2 regions of the Exiguobacterium sp. s160 genome follow, and region 2 is predicted to be linked to the other one. Evidence: riboswitches for the same ligand, from Rfam matches in the RefSeq annotation. Region 2 holds a riboswitch; the other holds the start of a gene.
The links. A riboswitch is a leader RNA that binds a small molecule or an ion and turns the genes downstream of it on or off. The one in region 2 is predicted to bind FMN.
Positions count from the first base shown of each region.

Region 1 (11,180 bases), 200 kb from region 2:
CGTTTTCGCTCGGAGTCCTCTTGTTGATCTTATCCATGTCTCAGTTCTTTTTAGGTAACGTAATGATTCGTTAAGCGGAAAGGGAAAAATCCTTTCCCTTTTTTTATGTTTTTTTGAAACGTCCTTCAACCTTTTCACGTACACTGTAGAGAAGACTATAAAAAAGGATGGGTTACAATGAGATCTGAATGGAAACAACATGCACGACAAGCGATGAAAGGAAAATGGTGGCTCATGGCTGGGTTGGCGCTCTTGTTCATGATCATCAACGGGATTCCACAAGGATTTGCTCCAAGTGTGGACCCAAATTCTACAGAGCCACTCACATCGACAGACGTCACGTTAAGTTTTGTGTCGAACGTGCTTCAAATCTTGATTGCGCCACTTGCCATCGGTTGGTCATGGCTCGCGCTTAACGTATCACGCGGAAATGGTGCATCACTCTCGACATTGTTCAAGCCGTTCCAAAAACGTTATGTGAAACATGTCATCACGTCTTTCGTGATGGGTGTGTTCCTCGTATTGTGGACGTTATTGCTCATCGTACCTGGAATCATCAAAGGATTCTCGTACTCGCTTACGCCGTATATCTTACGTGATCAGCCTGAGCTTTCGGCACTCGAATCGATCACGGAATCGCGTCGTCTCATGGACGGGCACAAGATGGAAGCATTCATGCTCTTCTTGTCGTTCTTCGGGTGGTTCCTCGTCGGTATTTTGACATTAGGGATTGGGTTCTTCTTCATCGGGCCTTACTTCTCGACAACGTATGCGACGTTCTATGACTCGATTCGCGACAATCAAGTTGGTTCGGACGAGCCGGTACACGGAACGGAACAAGGATTCTAATCAACAAAACGCCTCGCTCATTTTATTGAGCAAGGCGTTTTTTTAGGCGTTGACTTCAGTTTTTTGTAAGTATGGCTTCAATGACAAGTGATGTTCAGCCACGACTTTACGAATCGTGCGTGTCTTCGAGCGCATGACGAGTGACGTCGTCTCGACGATATCATCCGTCAAGAACTTGACGCCATCGAGCAACTCACCTGACGTGACACCCGTTGCAGCAAAGATGCAGTCGTCGCTCTTGACGAGGTCGTCGAGCGTGAGGAGTTGAAGTGGGTCTTCAATTCCCATTGAGATGACGCGAGCTGATTCCTCTTCGTTCATCGGATGTAGACGGGCCTGCATGTCTCCACCAAGCGCTTTGACAGCAGCGGCTGTGATGACTCCTTCAGGAGCTCCACCTGTACTGATGAAAATATCGATTGGGTTCGATTTGACGGCAGCAGCGATTCCCGCAGACACATCGCCATCTTCGAATAGCTTGACGCGTGCGCCGACATTCATGACGGCTTGACGAAGATGTTCGTGGCGGTCACGGTCTTGCATGATGACCGTTACTTCTTCGATACGCTTGTTATTATATTTCGCAGCTTTTTCAATGATTGACTCGAGTGGTTCGTCGAGTGAGACTTTCCCTTTTAAGTTTGGACCGACGACAAGCTTGTCCATGTACATATCTGGTGCGTGGAGGAGGGCACCTTCATCAGCAACGGCGATGACGACCATCGCATCTCCAAGGCCTTTTGCGACAATGGATGTTCCTTCGAGTGGATCGACAGCGATGTCAACTTTCGGGCCGAATGTCGTTCCGAGTTTTTCCCCGATGTAAAGCATTGGAGCCTCATCGAGTTCACCTTCTCCGATGACAACTGTCGCGTCCATGTTGACCGTTCCAAGAACTTCTCGCATCGCTGACGTTGCCGCATCATCGGCCTCGTTCTTTTGCCCGCGTCCAATCCATTTCGATGATGCGAGTGCTGCTGCTTCCGTTGCCCGTACGATTTCTAATGCTAATTCACGTTCCATAGTGTTGTACCCTCCACGTTATCTCTATTCAATGTGTTATACTTTTTACGGCTTAAATCCGTTGATTAGTGTATCACAATTTTATAAATGATGTAAATAGGACAGATTCTTTTCTCCTGACCGAAAAAAGATTAGTATTAACAGCAGGGGGGATCATCATGTATTTTGTGAATAGAGAGAAGATTAATCAGACACTGGAACAAATGGAGACGATGTTAGCGCATACCGATCAATTGACGGGGGATGCGTTCACGGTGGAACTTGCGAAACAGCGAATGGCCGTCCTTCTTATGGAAGGTGTCATCGATGTTGGGAACTCGATGATTGACGGATTCATTATGCGAGATCCGGGCAGTTATGAAGACATTGTCGAGATCTTACTGGATGAGCGCGTACTCGATGAGACGACGGCGAACGCGACGAAAGCGCTCGTCGGATTACGTGCCTACTACGTTCGTGAGTTTGTGCACGCCGATGCATCAAAATTTGATGAGTGGGTGAAGACGTCGAAACAAGACTTCACGGCGTTCTCCGAACAAGTTCGTCACTACTTAGAAGTCGAGCTTGGACCAGTGTCCGCATTCTTACCAGAAAGCGAGTGATTGGATGGAACCGATTAAAGGATATTTGTTTGATTTAGACGGCACGATGTATGCCGGTACAGAACCCGTTCAGGCAGCGGTTGATTTCGTCAACGAATTAGAAGCGACGGGCGTTCCGTATTTGTTCGTCACGAACAACGCATCGATGACGCAACAACAAATCGCGGATAAATTGATTGCGATGGGCGCAAACGTGAAGGCGGAAAACGTCTTGACGAGCGCGATGGCGACGGCTTTTTATATTGAGAAGATGTCGCCAGGAGCAACCGTCTATATGATTGGGGAAGACGGACTTCGTCTCGCGTTAGAGTCTCGCGGTTTTCATGTCACAGACGAACCGAAGGCGGACTACGTGGTCATCGGACTCGACCGACACATCACGTATGAGAAGTTGGCGCGAGGCGCAATCGCCATCCGTTCGGGGGCTCGATTCATCTCGACGAATGGGGATATCGCCATTCCGACCGAACGTGGATTTTTACCGGGGAACGGATCACTCACGTCCGTGTTGACCGTGACGACGGAGAAAGATCCTTTCTTCATCGGAAAGCCGGAACCGGTCATGATTGACATCGCACTCGACATGATTGGGTTGAATAAAGAAGATGTCGTCATGGTAGGGGATAACTATCACACAGATATTTTATTTGGAATCAATGGTGGCATTCGTACACTCCATGTGAATTCAGGTGTACATGGACCGGCATTTATCCAAGAACAAGAAAAACTCCCAACCTATATGGTCGAGAGCTTAGATGAATGGAAGCATGAAAAAAAGGGATGACGAATGTCTCCCTTTTTGCTTAGAATACTTGTTCTACTTCGACGATCCCTGGTACTTCTTCGATGAGCGCACGCTCAATACCGGCTTTTAGCGTGATTGTTGAAGACGGGCAGCTGCCGCAAGCACCCATCAAACGGAGCTTGACGATGCCTTCTTCGACATCTACGAGTTCGACGTCTCCGCCGTCACGAAGCAAGAACGGACGCAATTTATCGAGCACTTCTTGGACTTGATCAAACATTTCCATGGTATCTACCCCTTTCTCGTTCTACTTTATTCTAGCAAGTTTGAGAGTGTTTCTCAATCATTTACGCTGAGCGTTTCATCATCGAGTAAGGGAAGGATTTTGTATAATGGTTTTGAGGGGGAATGAAGATGAAAATTACGGTATATGGGGCTGAAGTTCAATGTGCAAGTTGTGTCGGTGCACCGAGTTCGACCGAGACGTATGAATGGTTACAAAGTGCACTCGGGCGAAAGTATCCAGAGCAATCCTTTTCGTTCGAATACATCGACTTCGAACAAAGTGAAGACGAGTTCGCCCAGGCACTTAAAGAGGACGAATGGTTTTATCCGCTCGTCTTGCTAGACGGGGAAGTGATTGACGAAGGCGTCGTTCAGTTGAGAAAAGTATATGCGGCGATTGAAGCGAAGCAATCATAAATGAGTATTAAAGACAGACGGACCATGCGAATGCAAGGTTCGTTTTTTGTTTACCTATTCTTCCGAAAACGAAATATGAGGATTTGTTTTATCAGTTTTACAAAACTAGAGTACTTGTTGAACACTTTACCTGATGAATTGGAATCAAAAAAAAGACGAACCAGGTCGTATGATGCGACGTGGTTCGTCAATCAGTGAAGTCGAGCGAAGCGCTCGATTTTTTTCGGTTAAAGAAGTTGGAACGAAGACGTCGCTGAACCAGCTGTGTAACCAGTTAGCGTCGCGTCAGACTTCACTTGATACGTACCGCGTTGTGACCAAGAATTCGTGGAGAGTGTGAACGTGATCGCTCCTGAAGCATTCGTCTTGCCTGTACCGACGAGTGTCGCGCCGTTCGGTAGTGTGACCGTCACATGGACATCGGCGTTCGCGACCGCTTGGTCATTCGAATTACGTACTATTGAAGAAATCGAGACGACTTCACCCGCGTAGTAGTATGACTTTGAAGTCGATACTGTCGTCGTGAGTGCTTGTACCGGTTGTGTCGTACCACCAGAAGTAGGGGCTTGGACGAGTCCATTTCCGAACCAAGTGTCACGACCTGCCGTACCGAGGTCAATCGAATCTTGCGATAATTTCGTACGGAGTTGCGTGCTCGATAACGTTGGGAAGGCTTGCTTCATGAGCGCAAGGTTACCTGCAACGTAAGGTGTCGCCATCGATGTCCCGCTCATTTGACCGTAGCCGCCATTTGAGAGGGTTGAATTGATGCTGACACCAGGTGCCGCGACTTCGACTGTGCCACCTGTCGCTGAGAACGAGGCACGGTTGTTGTTGATATCCGTCGCAGCGACTGCGATTGCCGAACTGTAGCGTGCTGGGTAGTTGACGAGATCGCCTGACCCATCGGTACGTCCGTTGTTTCCGGCTGCCGCAACGACGAGGATGCCTGCGTTATTCGCACGATCCACGACTTGTTGGAGTGTCGTCGAGGGGCTTGTCGTCCCAAGACTCAAGTTGATGATGTCCATGTCATTTGTGATTGACCAGTCAATGCCGGCGATGATGCTTGATAGACTACCACTACCGTTCGCCTCAAGTGCTTTGACGGCATAGATGCTTGCCTCATGAGCGATTCCGACCGTACCGATGCTGTTGTTACGGGCTCCGATAATCCCGGCGACGTGCGTACCGTGACCGTTATCATCGGTGTAAGAACTCGTGACCGTACTAAACGAGGCACCACCAGCAATCGTTAAGTCAGGATGAGCGGAGATACCCGTATCGACGACGGATACTTTGACACCTTTCCCAGTGAACCCACTTTGCCAAGCGGAAGGAGCTTGAAGTTTAGGGATTCCCCAATCCTGGCTTTGGTTCTCGATATGTACCGTTTGATCGACTTCCACGTGTGCGACATGCGGGTTATTCTTCAGTCCGTTCAAGGCAGCTTTCGGAACTTCAAGTGCTGCTGCAGGAATATTCGAATACTGTTGTTTAACTTCCATGCCTTCAATCGAGAGCGGAATTTTCTTTGCCGATTCTTTGAAGACGACGAGAACGGGTTCTTTCTCTTTGTTCGGGGCGGCTTCCGCGCCTCCTGGGACGGTTGATAAGACGAGCAATGATGCAAGGACGGTGCTACAGATTTTCTTCAACTTGTTTCCTCCTTTAAGGTAGTAGGCAAGATGACAGGATGTCGTACTGACGTGTTCATAGAGTAACAAGTATTTCCAACGGATAGAATATGTCGATGGCATTAAAAATCTGAATATTTAGATAAGGATACAGGGGATTCAGATACAAGACTTTTGACTCAAGAGGACGTAACGGTAACAGAAAATCGGTGATGCGGTGCATGAAAAAAAGCGAATCGACCCGTCAGGTCCATTCGCAATTGTTTACTTGATGACTTTATGTTTCCAAAGAATTCCGGACTTCAACAAGCGGGCGACTTTGCCGGTGAGTGATTGTTTCCCCATGAACACCCCGAAGCCTGCTTTCTTACCGAGGGAACCGAGCGTCCCTTTCAATTTGATGTCTGGTAACTCTGGATAGGCAAGTCCTTTCCATTTACAGAGGAGCACTTGAACGATTTGTTCCGCCTGAGCTTCGGCGAGCTGTCCGGACGGTGCGTATGGCAAGCTTGCATTGTCTCCGACGACAAATACGTCCGGTAAGCCTGGTACGAAATGATGTTCCGTCAGTTTGACACGTCCGCCTCCATCAAGCTCCCATCCTTGATTGCGTACGACAGCGACCGGTTGAATACCGGCTGTCCATACGGTTAAGTCGGAAGGGAACAAATCTTCATGGTTCCATAAGCCATCGGCATCGACGCGTGTAATGTTGGCGTTGTTGATGACTTCGACCCCATGCTCTTCGAACCAAGATTGGACATACATGGAGACACGATTGGATAAGAACGATAGCACCGAAGGTCCACGGTCAAACAAGCGAACCGTCAAATCAGGACGACTCTCGCGTAGTTCGCTTGCGAGTTCGACGCCGGATAATCCGGCTCCAACGACTGAAACGACCGAGCCAGGTCGTAACCCGTTGATCGCTTGCTGTGTTTTTCGTGATTCTTCAAGTGTTTGAATACTGTACGTGAACTCTGCTGCCCCCTGGACGTTGTGATACTTGTCTTCACAGCCTAATCCGATGACGAGGTCATCATACGGTACTTTTTCTCCACTCGCGAGAAGAACCATCCTGTCTTCCGTATCGATATCCGTGACTTGTCCGTATATGTAGTCAATTTCTTCCGGAAAATCGATGCGAATATCGCGGTCCGAGACTGTTCCTGCAGCGAGCGCATAATACTCTGTTTTTAATCCATGATAAGGTAAGCGATCGACGAGCGTGACCGATACGTCCTTCAACTGATGTCCAAGAACTCTTTCGATGACACGCATACCCCCGTAACCGCCCCCTAAGACGACTAATTTGCGCATAATAATCCCCCTTTGTTACTCTTCAACTGTATCATGTTATAATCTGCCGTAGAAGAACCATTTTCCGATAATTCACGTAAAGAAAGACGGTGACATATATGATGAATCCAATCATCGAATTTTGCGCCTCGAATTTAGCGATGGGCTCACAAGTGGCCCGAGCGAAATTAGAGTCTGACCCTGATCTCGATGTGGTCGAATACGGCTGTACAGGCTACTGTGGCGTCTGTTCCCTCGACCTCTTTTGCCTCGTCGACGGGGAAGTCGTGACCGGTGAAACGCCGGATGAGTTGGTGACGAAGGTGTATGAAAAAATAGAAGAGATGGCATGGTAAAAAGTTTGAGGGATGACCTCAAACTTTTTTATTTCACCCGTTGCATTTTAAAAAGAGGGATGTTATATTCTAAGAGGTTCGAATGTAGGTTGTCTGACGTTTAACAACGAGAAAAAGAAAGCGTTTCAAACGGTAGGGCACATCTCTTTTCGGGTATGACACATATAATAGCTTTGTTTAATATGAAAGGAGCACAACATCAATGAAAATCATGAGTGTGGTTGGTATTTTGGCACTAATTGCAATCGCTTACATCTTCTCTACCAACCGTAAAGCCATCAAATGGCGCACGGTCTTGGCAGCGTTCGCTGTTCAATTTACGTTTGCTTTCCTTGTCCTGTATACGTCTTGGGGACGCAAAGCACTTGAAGTACTTTCTGAAGGCGTTCAAGCTGTCTTGAATACAGCGAATGCTGGGATCAGTTTTGTTTTCGGTACGGCAGTAGGGGGAGACAACTTTGTCTTCGCTTTCCAAATCTTGACGATTATTATTTTCATGTCATCATTAATCGCGTTACTTTACTACCTTGGCGTCATGCAGTGGGTCATCCGTATCCTCGGTACGGCACTCGCGAAAGCATTAGGAACGTCACGTAAAGAGTCACTTTCGGCTACAGCAAACATCTTCGTTGGTCAAACGGAAGCACCGCTTGTCATCAAGCCTTACCTTCCTACGATGACACAGTCTGAGCTCTTTGCAGTCATGGTCGGTGGTCTTGCATCGGTTGCTGGTTCTGTACTTGCTGGATACGCAGCACTTGGCGTACCACTCGAGTACTTGCTCGCAGCGAGCTTCATGGCAGCGCCAGCAGGTCTCTTGTTCGCGAAAATCATCGTTCCTGAATCAGAAGAAGTCGATGACAACATTGAGATTGCTGAAGATGAAGAGAATAAAGCGGCAAACTTTGTCGATGCAGCGGCACGTGGTGCGTCTGACGGTCTCTTCCTCGCATTGAACGTCGGTGCGATGCTTCTTGCATTCGTGTCATTGATCGCCCTTGTCAACTTGATTTTAGGTGGAATTGGCGGATGGTTCGGCTTTGACGGATTGTCACTTCAATTGATTCTCGGTTATGTGTTCGCACCACTCGCGTTTGTCATCGGTGTACCGTGGGCAGATGCTGTACAGTTCGGTAGCTTCCTCGGTCAAAAACTAGTCTTGAACGAATTCGTTGCATTCTCTGAGTTTGCACCAATCATCGGTTCTGGAGAATTGTCAGCGCGTACAGAGGCGATGACTGCATTCGCACTTTGTGGTTTTGCTAACATCTCATCACTCGCGATTCTTCTCGGTGGTCTTGGTGGTATGGCACCAAACCGTCGTGGTGACATCGCACGTATGGGTGTCCTCGCGATTCTCGCAGGTACGCTTGCAAACTTGATGTCAGCTACTTTGGCTGGACTTCTTCTCTAATTAGTATAACAAAACGCGATCACTTCGGTGGTCGCGTTTTTTAGTATAGGGATGATGTATACAATTTGACGTTCGGCCATTGAGCTGGCCAATTTTTTTGAGCCATTCGTTTCAAGTAGATTGGATGTTTTGAGGTGCTTGTTTCAAAATATGGTGTAGGTCTAGCTTGTAGTGTGAGAAGGTCTTGAACGCCATAGGGTGCTGAGAGAATGAGCTCACCGTCTACATTGAGACGTACCCCGATTGCGGTCACCGTCTCGGGGAAGTGCGCTAGCGCATCGACCGATGACGTATATGGTGGCAAATGGTTCACATGATGCATCCTCGCTTGGTTTTTTACAGACCAAGGTACGCTCGGGTCGAGTTGATTCAACACCTGTTCTAATTCTTTTTCGATGGATTCTTCTGACTAAGTAGGGTCGAAATAAATCACATCGACGTCGTCCGTTTGGGTCGGTGCATCGTATCCATGATGATGGTCCCATATTTTTGCGCGAATATAGCCCGCGCAAATCCACCAGTCGGGCAGATGAAGGGTAGCAACGGTGCGAAGAAGGTTCATAAGTTTTGCATCTTGTTGTAAGAAATCAATCAAATCCTGCTCGTGTTTCATCAATCAAACTCCTCCTGATCAATCAGATTGAAAAAAAGCACCTAGGCAACGCCTAAGTGCTCGTATATCGATTATGCTTGAAGTTGTACGCGCTGACGTTCGATCCACGGCTTCAATTTCAAGAAGAGTGGAACGAAGAGTGCGCTGATCAAGATCGCTTTAATCAAGTTGAACGGTAAGATCCCGTAAAGGACGAGGTCCGTCTTCACGGCCGGATCGGCCATGTCTGCCATTCCGAAGAAGAAGGCATAGGCTGGCAAGATGACGAGATAGTTTAAAATGGCGAGGCTGAGTGCCATCGTGATTGTACCGGCGAGTAGTCCAGAAGCGAGTGCTTTGTTCGTCTTCCGTTTGTGGTAGAACCATGCGACCGGGTACATGAATGCGACACCTGCGAAGAAGTTTGCGACCTCTCCGACCGGGACACCGCCACCGTTAAAGACATAGTACAAGACGTTTTTCAATCCGACGACCACGACACCTGCGAGTGGAGAAAAGACGATCCCAGCAATGAGTGCAGGAATGTCACTGAAATCCACTTTGAGGAATGGCGGTAAAAATGGGAGCGGGAAGTTGAATAGCATGAGTACGAACGAAATCGTCCCGAGCATCGCCAAAGTCACCATAGTTGTCAATCGTTTGTTGCGCGTAGTTTTCATCAGAATCTCTCCTTTAGGTCGCTCCTCGATGAATGGCACCCGTCGCATATAAAAACCCGATTGCAATGAAGACAATCGGGAGAGTTTACGCGCATACGAAATAGATGTTTTCCGAGGTGGAAAAGTCCACGTCAAAGAAAACATCCGGATATCGGTCGGATGCCGCCATCTTCTCCCATCCAGACTGTACTGTCGGCTTTCGAATCTCACGAAATCAGCAAGCAACGCCTTGCTCGCTCACGGGCTGAGAAGAATAAATTCTTCAATACCGCCGGTCGGGAATTTCACCCTGCCCCGAAGATGGAACGATTTAATTTTTTTTGTTACAGTTTAGTTATACAAGATAATGCACAAAACTACAAGTCAATTGACTTGAATTGAAGATAAAATGAGGAGGAGTTCAGATGATTCATTTGACAGAATCAGCAGCACTTCAAGTACAAGAGATGATGAAACAGACCGAACGCCCGGATGCACAATATTTGCGAGTAAAGGTCCAAGGTGGCGGATGTACAGGACTTTCATATGGAATGGGCTTTGATGAGGAAAAGACGGATAAAGATATTCAATTCGACCATCACGGCGTCCGCGTCATCGTCGCAGAAGTCGATCACGGGGTCGTCGATGGGCTCGAGATTGACTACAAGCAATCGATGCTCGGTGGAGGATTCACGATTAAAAACCCGAATGCCATCGCCACGTGTGGCTGCGGTTCGAGTTTCCGTACGGCAACGAACGCCGGTACACCAGGAGAATGTTAATTATTTTAGACTATGGAGCGCCATAGTCTTTTTTTGTGCGATTCGACCAGTTACGGAACGTCGGGGAAAGGGAATGTAGGGAAGAGAATCGTATTGAAGGGGGCTAGGGTGATGAGGAAAGTATTGATTTTTGGAGGATCGCGCTATTTCGGGAAACGACTTGCCTTGCGACTCGCGGAGGCGGGGGACGATGTGACGATTGTGACAAGAGGCCAACTACAAGTACCAGAAGACGAAGGGATACGGTCCATTAAAGGAGACCGACAATCGGTCGCGACGATGAAAGACTTGGCACGAGAACGGTATGACCTCGTCTACGACAATATTTGCTTTACCCCGTATCAGGCAAAAATCGCCTCGGATGCGTTCATGGACAAAGTCGGAAAGTATGTCCTGACGTCTACAATGTCGGTATACGCGCCGGGACCTGATTTAAAAGAGAGTGACTTTAATCCGCTCCATTATGAATATCATCTAGAAGCCGAGCATGACTACGGACAAGGGAAGCGAGAGGCAGAGT
Region 1 is NZ_JACSKK010000001.1:894,438-905,617, reverse strand. It holds gene KNO86_RS04665 (hypothetical protein) at 1-74, shown strand, start outside; gene KNO86_RS04660 (DUF975 family protein) at 178-849, shown strand; gene glpX (class II fructose-bisphosphatase) at 892-1,872, opposite strand; gene KNO86_RS04650 (DUF86 domain-containing protein) at 2,031-2,474, shown strand; gene KNO86_RS04645 (TIGR01457 family HAD-type hydrolase) at 2,479-3,258, shown strand; gene KNO86_RS04640 (NifU family protein) at 3,278-3,505, opposite strand; gene KNO86_RS04635 (YuzD family protein) at 3,634-3,921, shown strand; gene KNO86_RS04630 (S8 family peptidase) at 4,149-5,579, opposite strand; gene KNO86_RS04625 (NAD(P)/FAD-dependent oxidoreductase) at 5,823-6,878, opposite strand; gene KNO86_RS04620 (YuzB family protein) at 6,977-7,213, shown strand; gene KNO86_RS04615 (NupC/NupG family nucleoside CNT transporter) at 7,416-8,627, shown strand; partial or broken gene KNO86_RS04610 (nucleotidyltransferase family protein) at 8,668-9,240, opposite strand; gene KNO86_RS04605 (ECF transporter S component) at 9,312-9,899, opposite strand; FMN riboswitch at 10,063-10,205, opposite strand; gene KNO86_RS04600 (HesB/IscA family protein) at 10,304-10,660, shown strand; gene KNO86_RS04595 (NAD-dependent epimerase/dehydratase family protein) at 10,772-11,180, shown strand, end outside.
Region 1: linked by a shared signal. The riboswitch ahead of KNO86_RS04605 (ECF transporter S component) and the one ahead of ribD (bifunctional diaminohydroxyphosphoribosylaminopyrimidine deaminase/5-amino-6-(5-phosphoribosylamino)uracil reductase RibD) in region 2 are both predicted to bind FMN.

Region 2 (11,180 bases):
AAGCGATTGAGGAGTGACGAAAGCAGGTGATGGAGTCGCTCTTGTTGTTGTAACTGTAACGTCAATGATTCATGCGAAGTTGCCATGTGCCAAACCTCCCTTTTGTCTGGAATATATGCAATCGTTCCATGAGTTTATTTTACCCAATTTTCAGTCTTTTTACCCTGCTTATCCCAATTGAAAAACCGGGCGACGATGCACCCGGTTCTTCATCAAACTTGCTTTAACAAGTTCGCCATTTCAATGGCTGATGTTGCTGCTTCCCAGCCTTTATTTCCCGCTTTCGTACCAGCCCGTTCAATCGCCTGCTCGATCGTCTCCGTCGTCAATACGCCAAAGATGACCGGGACCTCCGATTGATAGCTCGCTTGCGCGATTCCTTTCGCCGCTTCGTTACACACGTAATCAAAGTGTGGCGTCGCGCCACGGATGACGGCCCCTAGCGTGATAACCGCATCATATTTTTGACTCATCGCCATTTTTTTCGCCACAAGCGGGAGCTCAAACGCACCCGGGACGAATGCGAGTGACACGTCCTCTTCTTTCACGCCATGACGCTTCAATGCATCTCTCGCACCGTCTAGAAGACGCATCGTGATCAAGTCGTTGAATCGACCGACGACGATTCCAATCTTTAAGCCTTCTCCTACTAAATTACCTTCAAATGTATATGTCATCTCATTTATCCTCCAATATGGTTCATTTTGAGTTGTTTCGTCATACGATATGATTCATTCGCTTCGTGCGCACCGACGTGAAGCGGGACACGCTCGACGACGGTGATGCCACATGATTCCAAGGCATCGACTTTTTCAGGGTTGTTCGTCATGAGTCGGACACGGCTCACCCCGAGGTCACGGAGCATCGCCGCACTGACACGATAGTCACGCATGTCGGGATGGAATCCGAGTGCCTCGTTCGCCTCGACCGTATCCAACCCTTCCTCTTGTAAGGCATAGGCTTTCAGTTTGTTCACGAGTCCGATTCCTCGCCCTTCCTGACGCATATAAAGGACAATGCCCGACTCCTGTTCGATTCTCTCGATGGCTGCATCAAGTTGCGGACCACAGTCACATCGGAACGACCCAAAGACGTCTCCCGTCAAACATTCGGAATGGATCCGAACGAGCGGGATGTCTGTAAGCGTCTCGGTCACGAGTGCCACATGCTCTTGTCGGTCGAATCGGTTCTCATATCCGATCATTCGAAACGTCCCTTTCGATGAAGGGAGTGACACGTCCGCTTCCCGCGTGACAAGGCTCGTCTCCATATATCGAACCAATTCTTCGATTGTGATGAACGCCAAATCATGACGCTTTGCGACTTCAACCAAGTCCGGGACGCGGGCCATCTCCCCGTCTTCTCGAATGATTTCACAGATGACGGCTACCGGCTCACTGCCTGAAAGTCGTGCCAAATCGACGGATGCTTCCGTGTGACCACGACGAACCGAGACCCCTCCTTTTTTGGCGATGAGCGGGAAGAGATGTCCCGGTCGTTGAAAGTCAGAGGGACGTGATGACGGGTTCGCTAATTCACGAACGGTGTGGGAGCGCTCGCTTGCCGAGATGCCTGTCGTCGAATCGATATGATCGACGCTGACTGTGAACGCCGTACCATGCGGGTCCGTGCTATTCGTCACCATTGGTTCAAGCTCAAGGCGTGCCGCCACTTCTTCGGCGACGGCCGCACAGACGAGTCCTTTCCCTTCCGTGATTAAAAAGTTCATCGTCTCGGGTGTCATCTTGTCACCAAGCACGACAAAGTCACCTTCATTCTCACGATTCTCGTCATCGACGACGATGATCGGACGTCCGCGTCTTAATTCCTCAATGGCCCGTTCAATCGAATCAAACATTACCATCCCGCCTTCCCATAACCTTGTGATACCAAAGATTCGAGTGTCATCTTCGACTGTCCGACTAGTTTTTCCATATATTTTGCCAACAGGTCACATTCCAAATTGACAGGTTCACCGACGTGCTTCGACCCGAGAACAGTCTCACTATACGTGTGCGGGATCAACGACAGCGTAAACCCACGTTCGGATACGTCGAATACGGTCAGACTCGTCCCGTCCACCGAAATCGATCCCTTCGGCACGATGTATGAAAGAAGCGAAGGGTCGCATTGAATGTCGACATATACGGCATTCGCGATTGGACGCTTCTTGGTGATGCGCCCGACGCCGTCAACATGCCCGGACACGAAATGCCCGCCGAATCGTCCGTTCGCAGGCATCGCCCGTTCGAGATTGACGCGCGTCCCTGGCTTCACCCCATCTAGACTGGATGCTTTCAGTGTCTCTGGCATCACATCAACGGCGAATGTCGACGCGTCAAACGTTGTGACCGTCAAACAAATCCCATTTACCGAAATGCTGTCGCCGATTTTTACGTCATCGAGCACCTTTGCCCCCGATAGGACGAGCCGCAAAGACGGACCGTTTCGTTTCACCGCTTTGACCGAACCAATTTCTTCTACGATTCCTGTAAACATCAGAGCGCCCCCTTTCGAAGGACGACTTTCAGATCGGGTCCGATCATCTCGACCTGCTGAATCTCAAAACGAGAAATCGTATCCAGCGAGCCTTCCTGTTTTGAACGGTAGACACCGTTTTTCCCGCCGAACACGCGCGGTGATTGATAGGCAACCCATTCATCCACATACCCTCCGTCAAGAAGGGACGTGACAAGTGTCGGTCCCGCCTCGATCAATAAGCGTCCAACCCCGTTCGCGTAAAGTGTCTGGAGCACGTTTCCGAGCGACGTATAATCGAATAACTCGATTCCCATGGCACGTGCCTGTTCCCGTTTCTCTCTGTCGTCCGACGAGGTGAACAGAAGCACTGGGACGTCTTCGGCCGTTCGGGCAAGCGTGCTCGCGAGTGGCAAGCGAAGGTCACGGTCGAGGACGACTCGCTTCGGTTGACGTGTCTCACGGTCCAATCGAACGGTCAGTGCCGGATCATCCGCAAGCACCGTTCCGATTCCCGTTAAAATCGCATCGGTTTTGGCGCGTAGTTCATGGACGTCACGACGGGCTTCCGGGCTTGTCACCCATTGACTCTCACCAGAATCCAATGAAACTTTTCCATCGAGACTCGTCGCCGTCTTTAAGATGACGTACGGTCGCTTCGTCTCGAGCGCTCGCAAGAACGCTGGATTTAGTGCCCGTGCCTCCTCTTCAAGTAACCCGACTTCAACTTCGACGCCAGCCGATTTGAGGCGCATGATCCCTTTTCCGGCAACGAGCGGGTTCGGGTCTTTCATGGCAATGACGACTCGTTTGACTCCGGATTCAACGATCAAGTCGGCACACGGTGGTGTCTTCCCGTGATGCGAGCACGGCTCAAGCGTGACGTAAAGTGTCGCCCCGTACGCTGCCGCACCTGCCATCTTAATCACGTGAACTTCAGCATGTGGTTCGCCCGCCTTGAGATGGGCGCCTAACCCAACGACGCGACCGTCTTTGACGAGAACGGCGCCGACAAGTGGGTTCACACCAGTCTGTCCGTCGGCAGATTTCGCCAATTGGATGGCTTGTTGCATGTACTGTTTCATCGTTCTCCCTCCTTTTTTCCGTACAAACAAAAGACCCTAAGGAACGGTCCTTAGGGTCTTGGTGGGAGGGTTTCGTCGTTTTTGGGCAAGCCAAATAAACGTTTTCTTTACAGAAAAGCGTACGACGAAGCACAGGTCACGCAGACCTGTTTTTTGTTCCTTCTCCCATCCAGACTATACTGTCGGCTCTAGAGTCTCACTAGATCCACCGTTCGCACACGTGCGCCCGGGTCACGGACTTAGGGCATGGCCCATCACCGCCGGTTGGGAATTTCACCCGACCCCGAAGGAATATTTGTTTGTACAGATTTACTGTATCGCAATTGTTTTTATTTCGCAAAACAAAAAACGCTACCCGTGAGAGTAGCGCCTCGATTATGCGAGAAAGAGGACGACGAGAAGTCCGACAATCCAGCAATAATATGAGAAATACTTTAATTCGCCTTTTGCCATGATGTGCTGGAACCACTTCAACGAAATCGCAGTCAACACATAAGAAGCGATAAACGCCAAGATGAGCGGACCGAACAAGTCACGTGTTTCTGGGTTCGTAAATAACGCCGGACCGTCCAAAATCATCGTCCCGAGACTGATTGGAATGAACAAGAAGAACGAAAAGCGAAGTGCTGATTCTTGCTTGATTCCGAGCAACATTGCCATGACGATGGTTGCTCCAGAGCGACTGATTCCTGGGATGAGCGCCACCGCTTGGGCGAGTCCAATCAATACGGCGTCACGTAACGTGATCCCGCCGTCTCCTTTATTCCCGCGCATGTTTCGAATGAACCAAAGCGCAAGACCCGTAATGATGAGCGTGTATCCGACCGTCGCGACGCCACCGAGTACTTCTCCAATCCAGTCACCAAAAATGACACCGAGCACACCGGCCGGAACCGTTGCGACGAGGAGCAATCCGATAAACTTCACATCGACCATCGTCTCATCTGTCCGATCTTTCTTGAACAGGAACGTCCATAAACTGACGATGAGGCGGACGACATCTTTACGATAGACCGTTAAGACCGCGAGGAGCGATGCAAAATTTACGAAAACTTCAAATGACAATCCCGGCAAGTCGATGTTAAATAATTCTTGGAAGATAACAAGATGTCCGCTCGAGGAAATCGGGATCGGCTCCGTGAATCCTTGGATCAATCCGAGCAACGTATAAAATAACCAAACTGTCATAATGGTAATCCTCTTTTCTGTTTTTCACTCAATGCGCCTATTTTAGCAGAATTGGACTTTCGTTGACCAGCTGTTAAAAATTTTTTGATGTAATTTCAATATTCGATTGATTAGTCTGAAAATTAAATTTATTATAGAAGGGTACTCATCTGGAGCGAAGGCGATGACCCCATTTCTCCAGTTGGGTACTTTTTTATAAAAATATGACATTTTTGGTTGATTAAAACTTTTTGTTTACATTTATCACGAAATTCGATTTAATTTGTAATAGAACTGTTACCATTTTTTGAAATGTTTTTCTGTGACTTTAGACCTATCCAATTCTTAGAAATTGTTTAATAATTTTCAAAATCACGTTAATAAATCCGAAAAACCATCCGATAGTATGATTGTAGGAGCATTTTTTTCATCTTTGTCGGTTCATATTTGAGTCCACGGAAGGAGGAACCATCATTGAGTCAAACGCTAACCACTAAATCCCATCACCTGTCCACCGAACAACAGAGGATGATCCATTGCATCCGCCTTCTCGGGGACTTGTTGAAGGAACGTCCACGCCGCTCTGTCTACCGTCGCTTTGCCATGGAACAGAATTGGCCATCTCCTGAATCCATCATCAGACAGTTCGGGTCATGGGCTGAGGCACTTGCCATCGCAGGCTATGAATGGCATGGAGAAGCAACTGTCGAATTGCCAGACAAAATGCCGAAGTATACACGCGAGGATATCATCGAGACGCTTGCACTTTATTCGCGAGACATGGGCTCGATCATTACCTTGAAGAAGTATCAGCAATGGCGAAAGCTCCATCCGAAGGCACCGAGCCATTATCATATCGTCAAGACGTTCGGTTCGTGGCATGATGCCTGTGCCGAGGCAGGACTTGAGGCGAGTGTCACCTATTCGAAAACAGAATTATCTAACGCGCTACGTGAAGCCATTCAGGAAATGGGCTTCTCCCTCTCATTCGAAGCATATCGGGAATGGGCGAAACGCAACAACAAGCCTTCGACAAAAGCGATCCTACATCGCTATGGCTCTTGGTCAGCCGCCGTTCATGCGGTGGAATCGGAACTTTATAATACGAACTCATAATCTTTTCATACAAAAGGAGGATCCGCCATATGGTGGATCCTCCTTTCATCTGACTTCTGTGGATAGTTCTTGATAGTGGGCGACCCGGTCACGACCATTGAACTTGGCCCCGACATACATGGCTCGGTCCGCATGCCGGAGTACCGTATCCAAGTCTTCATATTCATGAATCGTCTCAATCCCAATACTCGCTGTCACCGTGATGCGTGTCCCTTCCGTACCAAAATCATGGCGTCTCAGCGCTTCCCGTATCTTTTCACCGACCAGATGGGCTGCCGCCTCATCCATTCGGGGGAACACGAAGACAAATTCTTCTCCACCATACCGCGTCACCAAATCCGTCGCCCGAACGCTGCGCGTGAACAATTGTCCGGCCTCAATCAACACTTCATCCCCGAACGCATGTCCATACGTATCGTTGATCGACTTGAAGTGATCCAAGTCGACGAGGAAAAGCGAGAGCGGATAGGATGCCACGTCATTCAATCGTTCTGTCGTCCAGCTGCGTAACGCCCGCTGATTATGTAGGCCCGTCAAAGGGTCCGTCAAACTCTCATGTTGCAGGCGGTCCCGCTCATCGATTCGCTCGATCGACCACGACAACGTTTTAAGGAGCCGGTTCACTTCGATGGCAATCGGCGTCTCATACGCGCCGTTGGCTGTCGTCGACACCATACAGCTGACGGCCGTTTCCGCTCCCCAAACGGGCTGGATGACGAGCGCTGAATGATGCAGCTCTTGCTGCTGTTGCTGTAGCTCGGGATGCCATTCATGTAACGAATCATAGACGAAACATGGCTCATCCTCGTCTTGATAACGCTCAATCGTATAGGCGTCCGGCACACTTGGGATGATGCGTCCCGTCATGTCATAAAACGTCCGCTCCCCTTTTCGGTTGACCTGCAGCCAACCACGTTCGACTTCCACAACGTCACGCAGTCCGTTCCAAAACTTTTCAATCAACAGTTGCTCGCTATCGACACGGTATAGCTGTTCTTTCAATCGCTCGACCTGATCGACTTTTGTTTTCGTCTCTTCTGTCTCCGTTGCTTTTGACATCGACATTTTTAAGACAGATAACACGAAGAACGTGACGATGAGACCGACGTACCCAAACACGTGATACGATTCAATCGCGATCATCGTGAACAACAGTTCGAGTGACACGACGAGCCAATCGAATCGAATCAATCGCCACATGATTGGGAACGGGATCCGCTCCCCGACCATGAAATAAGACAAGGCAAAACTCATTGTCAAGACGATGAAAAGTGTCCCTAAGAACGCCAACATCGCTACTCCCTCTTGCATCAAATGAACGGGTTCACCGATGCGTCCACCGAGTCCGATATAGGCCAGTCCCGGTAACAAAACGAGGAGGCACTCGATCACCGTATTCAGCGGATAGAAATGTAAGAAACGCCGCCGCCCGACCCGACGATTGAACGTCCTCGCTTGAAAGGTAAACAAGAGGAGTTGCCCCATCAGGAGGGCCGGGGCAAGCCCGTAGAGGAAGAACGTGATAAAGACGAACATCTCATGGAACGTAAAATGGAGATGTCTACGCTTTAGCGGGTTCATGACGAACAAAGCGCCTAGCGTATAGATAAACCAAAACAACGGCCAGTCGAACGATTCCAGGTGGTGTAAAGTCAAATACGTCACACCTGTGAAGACGATTGCCCACGCGAGCCAGCTCCGAACTAGATACTTCCGAAATCGCATCGTCTTCTCCCCTTTTCTCGTTCATTTTTTCTAGTATGACCCGTAATGCAAAAACATTCCAGCAATTGTTTGAAAGTTGAGACAATGAAATATTGAAAAGATTCCCAATCAGAAGTTTTGTAGACATGAATGTCGGCAACAGTCAATGAAAGGAGGCTATAACGATGGACCTTTCCATGTTTCTCATCACGTTCCTACTCATTTATTCGCTGACAATCACATTTCTATTTTTACGAAGGCAAAAACAGAATTGAAGCATACAAAAGGCGATTCTCTCACGAGAAACGCCTTCACGTCTTATTTCGCTTTCAAATACGAGATTCCGATTGACCCAGATCCCGTATGTGCCCCGAGAAGCGGGGCAAGAGTGTCGACCCGAATCGGAATGTTGTCACCGAGTCGCTCTTTCCACTCTTGTGCGAGTTCAGGAACGTTGCCGTGGAAAATCGAGACGTCTTTACACTCACCAGACTCAATCGCTGCACGCAACACTTCGAATAAGTGAGCCTGTGCTTTCTTATACGTGCGGACCGTTTGATACGGGACAATCAACCCATCCTCGAATCGGAGCACCGGTTTCAATTGAAGCATGTTCCCGATTAACGCCTTCGATTTTGAGATGCGTCCGCCTTTTTGCATCTGCGTCAAGTTTTGCAGAGTCAGCTCAATCCGTACGTCTTCAACGCGTTCCTTCATGTAGGCTTCCACGTCTTCGAGTGCGTCGCCTCGTTCGACACGTTCAATCAACTCTTCCAGCATGAGCCCCATCGTATAGATCCCCGCTCGTGAATCAATGGCGAGTAACTTAAATTCTGCAATCTCAGCACCTTGTACAGACGCCGAGTACGTTCCACTCAAGTCAGAGGACAGGTGAATCGCGATTCCCATGTCGTACTCTTCCTTCAACTTCTCATACAGTGTGACAAAATCTCCAATGGCTGGCTGGCTCGTCGAAACGCGCTCCCCGGCATCAATCCATTCATAGACGGTCGTGGCATCGACTTCAATCCCGTCTTTATACGGTTGGTCCCCTTTGACGACATAGAGCGGGACGATATGAATATCTGGGTGGTTCACTAAAGCATCTGGAAGGACGATTGTACTGTCCGTGATGTATGCAATCTTCATGAAAAGTTCTCCCTTAAAAAAGTTTTTAGTACCTGGTTATATTATTTTATCACAGGTGAAGCGGTTTCACTATTTTTTCAAAACATCCTGTGTGCAACTTGTCCAATCTGACTTCGAAAAGGGTACATGATACATAACGAACAAAGGAGGCGAACGAGAGATGATTCAGCTCGAGAACGTCAATAAAATCTATAAGACCGGCGACGTGGAAACGGCTGCCTTAAAAGAGATTAACCTAAGTATTCGTGACGGCGCGTTCGTCGTCATCCTCGGACCGAGCGGAAGCGGGAAAAGTACGCTACTCAACGTCATCAGCGGACTCGATACCGTGACGAGCGGCAAAATCACATTCGGAGACACGGTGCTCACTGACTTGTCCCCCGAACAGATGACGGCATTTCGGCGCGACCACCTCGGATTCATTTTTCAACAATACAATCTCCTTCAAAACTTGACCGTCTACGAGAACGTACAAATCGGGTCCGATTTGACGAAAGACCCGCTCCCCATCGATGAATTGCTCGACCAAGTCGGGCTCGCTGCAGCGCGTGACAAATATCCCTATCAACTATCCGGGGGCGAACAGCAACGGGTCTCTGTCGCCCGAAGTCTCGCTAAAAATCCAGCAATCGTCTTCTGTGACGAACCGACGGGCTCGCTCGACGAGGAGAATTCGAAGAAAGTGCTCGAGCTGTTAGAGCGACTGAACGAGACGTATCAAAAGACAATCGTCGTCATCACGCACAATAACGGAATCAGTGACATGGCGGACGATGTCATCAAAATGAACTCCGGTCGAATCGTTGAAGTGACCCATCACGACACCCGCGTCGCGGCACGTGACATTCGTTGGGGATAAGGAGGTGGCGACATGCTGTACAAAAACGTGTGGAAGACGCTCAGTAAGAAATGGATGCAACTGCTCGCCATCGCCATCATCATCGTCATGAGTTCACTCACGTACACGATGATGTTCTATGGAATTAGCGGAATCGAAGTTCCGACCGAAGAATACTTGGAGGAATCGAACCAAGAAGACTTCGCCATCGAGATGCTCAACCGGGTGACGGAAGAAGAATTACGTGACCCCGATGTTGCTACACTCGCTGAAGCCGGAACGTTCACACTAGCCGACATCAAGCAGGCAGACGAGGAAGTCTTTAATCGTTTGATCGCATCACGCATCGATGCGGTCGAACAAGAGATGCCAGAGGCGACGATTGAACTCCGTGACCTAAAAGCGATCACGTACACACTCGGTGACGCGGAACATCGCGGTCTCTTGCTAAAAGAATCCGATTCAATCAACCGTTCCTATGTAGAGGCGGGAGCAAGACCGAGCACGAACGACGAGGTCGCCCTGAACAAAAAGTATGCTGAAGAGAATGGAATTGAAATCGGGGACACGATCGACCTTGGCAGACCGTTCACCGTCAGCGGGTTCGTCCTCTTTCCGGACTATACCCTCCCCCTCTTCGACGACAATTTTTTCAATCTAGATCCCGGCTCCCAGACGCTCTTACTCATGACAGACGAATCGTTCGAATCGACCGTCGGACAAGAATCGTTCCGCCTCTCCGGTGTGACGGAACAGACGGTCATCACCGATCTCGACCTACCGTTTGTCGTGTCTGTCATGGAGACGGAAAATATTATCCGTAGCGGTGCGATTTACAGTGAAATCTCTTCTGGGAAAGCGATGGCGCTCGGGCTCAGCCTCTTTATCGTCTCCATCGCCGTTATCATCGTCGCCATCCTGATCTCGAATATGCTTGAGGCGGAACGCGGTCAAATCGGACTGTTGAAGGCGATTGGGTACAGTCGTCGACAAATCGCAGCACCTTATCTCGTCCTCATCTTAATCTTCGCTTTCTTCATGCTGATCATCGGCTATTTCCTTGGTCTTTATTTCGCAGACCCGTTGAAAGAACTGTATCTCGATTTTTATCTCTTACCGTCCATCACCATCGCCCAGAGTCCGCTCGTCTTTTTGACGGCCGTATTTGCGCCACTGCTTTTCTTTGCACTCGTCGCAGGAGCGGTCATCTACAAGATCATGGGAGAAAGCGCCCTCGCCCTCTTATCGCCTCGGGACAATGTTTCCTTGAATCGCCTGAGTCGGCTCGTTAGTCGACTATTGAAACGCGCGAGCGGCAAGACGAAGTTCAAATACTTGTATGCGGTCAAGAGCACGGGAAGCTTCCTCATTTTCTTCCTCGGCATCTTGTTCTCGACCATCCTCATCGTCTTCGCCCTCATGATGAACGGGGCTGTCGATCGAATGACCGTAGGTGGTTTGAATGAAGCAGTGTATGAATACGAAGCCTATACGGACGGTTCACCGCCAATCGAAGACGGACAAGAGCCGTTCCTCACTTACCCGTTCGCATTTGTCGAAGAGAAATTGATTACGTTGAAAGGTTTAGAGATTGACAATACCTTGTTCCCGCTACGTAACGAAGATGGTGACACATTAACACT
Region 2 is NZ_JACSKK010000001.1:1,097,523-1,108,702, forward strand. It holds gene KNO86_RS05660 (GAF and HD-GYP domain-containing protein) at 1-86, opposite strand, end outside; gene ribH (6,7-dimethyl-8-ribityllumazine synthase) at 213-677, opposite strand; gene ribB (3,4-dihydroxy-2-butanone-4-phosphate synthase) at 683-1,858, opposite strand; gene ribE (riboflavin synthase) at 1,858-2,499, opposite strand; gene ribD (bifunctional diaminohydroxyphosphoribosylaminopyrimidine deaminase/5-amino-6-(5-phosphoribosylamino)uracil reductase RibD) at 2,499-3,563, opposite strand; FMN riboswitch at 3,717-3,858, opposite strand; gene KNO86_RS05685 (undecaprenyl-diphosphate phosphatase) at 3,939-4,751, opposite strand; gene KNO86_RS05690 (homing endonuclease associated repeat-containing protein) at 5,205-5,846, shown strand; gene KNO86_RS05695 (sensor domain-containing diguanylate cyclase) at 5,892-7,571, opposite strand; gene KNO86_RS05700 (DegV family protein) at 7,869-8,699, opposite strand; gene KNO86_RS05705 (ABC transporter ATP-binding protein) at 8,860-9,558, shown strand; gene KNO86_RS05710 (ABC transporter permease) at 9,571-11,180, shown strand, end outside.